Regions from separate parts of the Streptomyces bikiniensis genome, predicted to be linked through region 1. Evidence: riboswitches for the same ligand, from Rfam matches in the RefSeq annotation. Region 1 holds a riboswitch; each other region holds the start of a gene.
The links. A riboswitch is a leader RNA that binds a small molecule or an ion and turns the genes downstream of it on or off. The one in region 1 is predicted to bind cyclic di-AMP.

Region 1 (2,255 bases):
CTCGGACTCCAGGGTGCGCAGCGCCTCGCGGACCGGGACGCGGGAGACCCCGTATCGGCGGGCGAGCTGCTCCTCGGTCAGCCGGCTGCCCCGCTCAAGGACGCCGGAGACGATGTCGTCCCGGATCGCCGTGCATACCGAATGCGCGGGAATGCGCATGTCCGACCTCCGCCTTGGTCCGCGCGAGACAATTCGAGCGGCGCCTGTTCTGCGCCTGATCCGCGACTCTATTGCAGCATGCCGGAATTTCCGATGCCCCATGGAATCCCTGGCCGCCTTTCGGCGGACGAGGGGACGGCGAAAAGCCCCGGCTCAGCACGAGCCGGGGCTTTTGCGACGCGAGTGGGGCGGTGGGGCGGGTCAGACGGTGACGCCGCGGGCGCGGAGGTAGGAGATCGGGTTGATGTCGGAGCCGTAGTCGGCGCCCGTGCGCGCCTCGAAGTGGAGGTGCGGCCCGGTCGAGTTGCCGGTCGAACCCGAGATGCCGATCTGCTGGCCCGGCTCGACGGTCTGGCCGACGTACACCCCGATGGAGGAGAGGTGACCGTACTGGGTGTACGTGCCGTCGTGCATCCGGATGACGATGTTGTTGCCGTACGCGCCGCCCCAGCCGGCCTCGACGACGGTGCCGGAGCCGACGGAGACGACCCGGCTGCCGTAGGCGGCGTGGAAGTCGACGCCGGAGTGGCTGCCGGAGGACCAGAGCGAGCCGCCGGTCCTGTAGCCGGTGGAGACGTACGAGCCGGCGATGGGGAGCTGGAAGGAGTTCAGGCGGCGGCGCTCGGCCTCGCGGGCGGCGCGGGCCCTCTCCTCGCGGATCTCCTTGGCGCGGGCCTCGGCCTTGCGCTTCGCCTCGGCGCGGGCCTTCTGCTCGGCGAGGGCCTCGAAGGCCTCGCGGTCCTGGGCGTCGGCCTGGGCGTTGAGCCGGTCGACGAGGGAGTCCTCGGTGATCACCTTGGTGAGCCCGGTGTCCTCGGGGGAGCGGTTGTCCGTGTCGGCGGCGAGCGCCGGGGAGGCGAGGGTTCCGATGACGCCGGTGGTGGCGAGGGTCGCCGCGCCGGCGATGCCCGCGCCACGGCGCGCCATCCGGCTCGAACCACGATGCTTCCCGGTGGCACGGGTGAACGCCATGAAGACGTTGTTCCTTTCCTTCCTTCTCGCCTACCGGGTTAGCTGACGGGTTCGGAGCAGGAAGGTCTCCTACGGGCCCCTCCGCACGAGGCGAAGGCGTCCGATTCACCCCAGGGACTGCGTGGGTCCCCGGCTCCCCAGGCTCGCGCCTGACGGGGACTCGGCGATGACTGTCCGGTGCCGCGGGCGCGGCGGGTGCAACTGGCGAACAGCCGCACCGACGCTATGCGGAGCCCCAGTCGATCACCAACCGAACATGGTCTTTTGTAAGGCATGCCACAGGGCAGATGATCACGCTTGCTTTCAATCCGGACAATTCGCCGGAGGGTTTCCGCGCGACCCCCGCACGGGACTCGCACGGACGGGCGAAGGGCCCTGACCTTCCGTCACGCCGGGGCCCTCCGTCCGCTCGTCCGTTCGTCCGCCCGTCCTGTCAGCCGGTGACGACGGTCACTTCACCGATGCCGAGCGCCCGCACCGGCTCCGCGATCTGCGCCGCGTCGCCCACCAGGACCGTGACGAGCCGGTCCACCGGGAAGGCGCTGACCACGGCCGCGGTCGCCTCGACGGTGCCGGTCTCGGCCAGGCGCGCGTACAGCTGGGCCTGGAAGTCGTCCGGGAGGTGCTGCTCCACCTGGTCGGCGAGCGTCCCGGCCACGGAGGCGGCCGTCTCGTACTTGAGCGGCGCCACCCCCACCAGGTTCTGCACGGCGGTCTCCCGCTCGGCGTCCGTGAGCCCCTCGGCGGCCAGGGTGCGCAGCACCTTCCACAGGTCGTCCAGGGCGGGGCCCGTGTTGGGGGTGTCGACGGAGCCGCTGATGGCGAGCATCGCCGCGCCGTTCCCCCCGGCGTCCGAGCGGAGCACCTGCCCGAAGGCCCGCACGCCGTACGTGTAGCCCTTCTCCTCGCGCAGGACCCGGTCCAGACGCGAGGTCAGGGTGCCGCCGAGGCAGTACGTGCCGAGGACCTGGGCCGGCCAGACGCGGGCGTGCCGGTCGGGGCCGATCCGACCGATGAGGAGCTGGGTCTGGACGGCGCCGGGGCGGTCCACGATGACGACCCGGCCGGTGTCGTCGGCGGTGATCGGCGGCATCGGCAGCGGCTCGCCCGGCTCACCGGTCCAG
Region 2 (2,255 bases), on a different contig from region 1:
GTCGGCCGGGTCGTTGAGGGGTATGTTCACGTTCCGCACGCCGGGCAGCTCGACGTCCGGGCCCTCGATCCGCCGGTCGGCCTCGTTGCGGAAGTCGAAGACCGTGTGCAGCCCGAGACCGGCGAGGAAGGCGGCGTCGTCCTCGGTCGCGTGGGCGAGGTGGCCGCTGCGGAAGAGGCGGCCGGGACGGACCGCGCGCCCGTCCGTCGTCGGCAGACCGCCCACGTCCCGGAAGTTGCGGACCTCCGTCAGCTCGGGCTCGGCGGCGTCGATGGGCGGGACCTGCTGCTGCGTCACGGATGCTCCTGGAGATGTCGTCGTACGGATGCCGAGGTGAAATCGGTTCCGGGGGCAATCATCCGGGCGGGAGCGGCGCGGCGCACCCCCTCGGACAGGAATGGGTGATCTGTCCGAATTAAGCCATTGGGCATAACGCGCCCTGATTGCAGGCGAGATGGGATTCGACGCGTGAGCAGCGTCATAGAAGTGACGGATCGTGGCCGGGGTTCCGGCGCGATTTCCTTACGGGAAAAGGGAGTCGGAGGACCGCCGTCCACGGAGGGTGACCGGAATTCCGGTGGAACGATCTAGGGCGGAATACCGGTGAGGAACAACGGCTTGTTCGCGCCGACCCCGCTCGTCTAGCGTCACGCTCAATCCGGACGGACCGCCGAATCCTGCCACCGTCCGGAATTCCACCCATCCCATGCGTGGCAGGAGCGGGGGACCCAAGGAAGTACGCCGGTCCCGCGACGCAGGACGGCTAGGGGTGAAGTCGCGCGAGAGCGCGGCCGGACATCTCCAGTCCGAACCCGACAGCTCACCTCGCAGGCGCCGGAGAGGATTCGCCATGCCCGCGAAGGGTAAGCACCGCCGTCCCAAGAACAACCCCCTCACCCGCGGATTCGCCGCCGCCGGTACGGGAGGCGCCGTCGTCGCCCTTCCGCTCCTCGGCGCCACCGGGGCCCACGCCGCCGAGCAGGCCGCCCCGGCCGCCGCCTCCGTCCAGTCCGTCGTCACCGCGCAGCCCGTCGCGGCGAAGGCCGCCGCCCCCGCGAAGGCCGCCCCTTCGAAGGCCGCCGCGGAGAGCGGCCCCCGGACGTACTCCGTCGTCCCCGGCGACTACCTGTCGAAGATCGCCGCCGACCACCACCTCGCGGGCGGCTGGCAGCGGATCTACGAGGACAACCGCCGGACCATCGGCGCCGACCCCTCCCTCATCATGCCCGGCATGAAGCTCACCATCGGCGCCAAGGGCTCCGTCCCCACCGGCCCGAAGAGCACCACCGGCGCCCGGAGCGCCGGGAAGAACGGCGACGACGCCCCCCGCGCCTCCCGCGAGAGCCGCCGCGCCGCCGCCCCGGCCACCACCGCCCCGAAGGCCGCGGAGAAGAGCTCCACCGGCTCCACCGCCTCCTCCTCCGGCTGGGTCGCCCCCGTCACCGGCGGCTTCTCCACCCCGTACCGCGCCTCCGGCTCCATGTGGTCCTCCGGCTACCACACCGGCGTCGACTTCATCGCCTCCTCCGGCACCACCGTCCGCGCCGTCGGCGCCGGCACGGTCGTCTCCGCCGGCTGGAGCGGCTCGTACGGCAACGAGGTCGTCATCCAGCACGCGGACGGCAACTACTCGCAGTACGCCCACCTCTCCTCCCTCTCGGTCTCGGCCGGGCAGAGCGTCAGCGGCGGGCAGCAGATCGGCCTCTCCGGTTCCACCGGCAACTCCACCGGCCCGCACCTGCACTTCGAGATCCGCACCACGCCGAACTACGGCTCGGACATCGACCCGCTGGCCTACCTGCGCCAGCACGGCGTCTCCGTCTGACCCCCCGGCGCATTCCTTTCCGGCGGCCCGGCACGTACGTGCCGGGCCGCCGGCCTGTTCCGACTTGGGCGAATCTTTATCGGTGGCATATATCACCCGTCGTCAACCCCTCCTTACGGTCGCGTAGGTCACATGCGAAAGGGAAGGATGTGCCCCCGTGGCAGACGATTCGAGATCAAGAGACAAGAACGCATTCGGGTCGTACGCGGCGATCGGTGACAGCTTCACCGAGGGCGTCGGAGACCCCGGCCCCGACGGGACGTACGTCGGCTGGGCGGACCGCTTCGCGGTCCTGCTCGCCGACCAGCTGCCGGAGCACGACGCCTTCCGCTACGCCAACCTGGCCGTACGCGGGCGCCTCCTCGACCAGATCGTGGCGGAACAGGTCCCCCGGGCGAAGGAACTCGCCCCCGACCTGGTGACCTTCTGC
Region 3 (2,255 bases), on a different contig from region 1:
GACGTCGTCGCGGTTGCCCCGGGAGGCGAGCCAGCGGCCGATGACGGTCTCGGACTCGCCGCCCTCGTTGCCCTCGGCCCAGGCCGAGTAGACGTCGGCGGAGTCGACGAAGTTGCCGCCGGCGGCGGCGTAGGCGTCGAGGACGGCGAAGGACTGCGCCTCGTCGGCGGTCCAGCCGAAGACGTTGCCGCCGAGGGCGAGCGGGAAGACGTGCAGGTCGGACGTGCCCAGCATACGGAGAGAGGTCATGGGGTGGTCAACGGTCCCCGTCGCCGGGCCTATTCCGCGTGCTTCCGGGAATCCGGGAAGGGGGTTCCCGGGAGTCCGGGGAGGGGTCAGACCGTCAGGCCCTTGGAGCGCAGCCAGGCCGCCGGGTCGACGCCGTCGCCGCCGCCGGGGTGGACCTCCAGGTGGAGGTGGGCGCCGGAGACGTTGCCGGTGGCGCCGACGCGGCCGATCGTCTCGCCGGTGCCCACGGTCTGGCCGGCGGAGACCGTCATGGAGGAGAGGTGGCAGTACCAGACCTCGGTGCCGTCCTCCAGCTCCAGGACGATCCGGTAGCCGTAGGAGCCGGACCAGCCCGCCGACTTGACCGTCGCGCCGTGGACCGCCTTGAGCGGGGTGCCGGTGGGGGCGGCGAAGTCGAGGCCCGTGTGGTGGCCGGAGGACCACATCGAGCCGGACTGCATGTAGGTGGCGGTGAGGGAGTACGAGGAGAGGGGCATCGAGTAGCTGGCGGCGAGCTTGGCGAGGCGCTCGGCCTCGGCCTTCGCCCTGGCTTCCGCCTCCGCCTTGGCCTTGGCCTCCGCCTCGGCCTTCGCCTTCGCCTCGGCGGCGGCCTTCTCGGCGGCGTCGGCCTTGGCCCGGGCCTCGGCGGCGGCCTTCTCGGCGGCCGCCTTCTCCGCCGCGGCCTTCTCGGCGGCGTCGGCGGAGGCCTGCTGCTGCTCGGCCTGCTGGAGGATGCGGGCGCGCAGGGCCTCGCCCGCGTCGGCGGTGCTCGGGGCGTCCGCCGTCGTCAGGCTCGCCTGCGTGACCTGACCGGTGCGCGCGGCCCGCTCGTCGGCCTCGGTGGTGTACGTGGCGGAGGTCAGCGGGTTCGGGTTGGCGCGGTCCGCGGGGACCGCCTCCGGCTCCTCCTCGGGGAGGAGGGCGCCGACGCCGGGGAGGTCGTGGGCGTCGGGCAGGTTCAGGTCGGGGAGGTCCGGGAGCGATATGGCGACCGGGGGCTTCTCCTGCGCGGTGGCGAGGCCGCCCGCGCCGACGGCGGCGATGACGCCGACGCCGAGGACGGTGGAGGAGCGGGCGAAGTTGGAGCGCTGCTTGACGACCCGGTGCCGGCCGCCGGAGCGGTTCTGGGCGCGGAGGGAATCCTCGGTGGGGTTCCACTCGGTACCCGGGGCGGAGGGGGCCGCACCGCCGCCGAAGGCATCGAAGGGAGCTTCGGGGGCAGGGGTGTTGGACGCCACGGAGGCGCGCTCCTTTCCTTCCTTCTCGCCTACCGGGTTAGCTGACGGGTTCGGAGCAGGAAGGTCTCCTACGGGCCCGGACGCACGAGTGCGAAGGGCTCGATTCACCCCAAATGGTGGTTCCCCGGTTCCCTTTCGGGATTCGGCGCGTGCGCACGGTGCCGTCTCTTGCGACGGCTGGGACGACCGCGCTGCGTTATCGAACGTTAATAGACAGGGGGTCCCGATTCCAAGCCGCTCCTCTTGATCGTTCATTGAATTGAGAGGGAATGGTCAGACTTGACCCCCCTTCAGCAAGGACGGATCCGGAAACGGCGAAACCCCCGATTCCTGACGGTGCATCAATTGTTATCGCAGGGAGACCTCTCGACTACCCCTGGTGACGGGGCCCGCCGGGCGGTCGGGGAGAGGCGAGGGGCCGGTCAGCGCCGGGACCCGGGCCCGCCGGGCGGCACCACCGACATCGTGCGGCGCCGCTCCGGCTGCCCCGCCGTCGGGCGGTTGAGCGCGAGCAGCGCCATGTCGTCCGTCGCCCCGCCGCCCGTGTGGAGCCGTACGTCGTCCACGAGCGCGTCGAGCATCTCCTCGGGCCCGGGGAAGACCCGCCCGGCCAGCCGCTCCGCCGGGTCGTAGAAGACGCCCTGCGCGTTCCGCGCCTCCGAGAGGCCGTCCGTGTAGAAGAGCAGCGTCGTGCCCGGCGGGTACGGCCGGGCCTCGGCCCGGTCCGGCCACGACGCGAGGTCCCCCATGCCGAGGGGCAGCGCGGGCCGGCTCGGGTCGACCGGTTCG

Region 2: it holds a riboswitch for cyclic di-AMP, as region 1 does, so the genes downstream of both, OO47_RS09435 (M23 family metallopeptidase) here and OO47_RS28110 (M23 family metallopeptidase) in region 1, are expected to answer to the same signal.
Region 3: it holds a riboswitch for cyclic di-AMP, as region 1 does, so the genes downstream of both, OO47_RS03250 (M23 family metallopeptidase) here and OO47_RS28110 (M23 family metallopeptidase) in region 1, are expected to answer to the same signal.

The regions. Positions count from the first base shown of each region.
Region 1 covers NZ_JNXJ01000047.1:749-3,003, forward strand. Annotated here, with positions in the region: gene OO47_RS28105 (GntR family transcriptional regulator) at 1-159, opposite strand, end outside; gene OO47_RS28110 (M23 family metallopeptidase) at 361-1,131, opposite strand; cyclic di-AMP (ydaO/yuaA leader) riboswitch at 1,145-1,307, opposite strand; gene OO47_RS28115 (M16 family metallopeptidase) at 1,565-2,255, opposite strand, start outside.
Region 2 covers NZ_JNXJ01000009.1:110,656-112,910, reverse strand. Annotated here, with positions in the region: gene OO47_RS09440 (tyrosine-protein phosphatase) at 1-297, opposite strand, end outside; cyclic di-AMP (ydaO/yuaA leader) riboswitch at 687-847, shown strand; gene OO47_RS09435 (M23 family metallopeptidase) at 851-1,825, shown strand; gene OO47_RS09430 (SGNH/GDSL hydrolase family protein) at 1,983-2,255, shown strand, end outside.
Region 3 covers NZ_JNXJ01000003.1:205,114-207,368, reverse strand. Annotated here, with positions in the region: gene OO47_RS03255 (aldo/keto reductase) at 1-249, opposite strand, end outside; gene OO47_RS03250 (M23 family metallopeptidase) at 336-1,466, opposite strand; cyclic di-AMP (ydaO/yuaA leader) riboswitch at 1,478-1,624, opposite strand; gene OO47_RS03245 (PP2C family protein-serine/threonine phosphatase) at 1,889-2,255, opposite strand, start outside.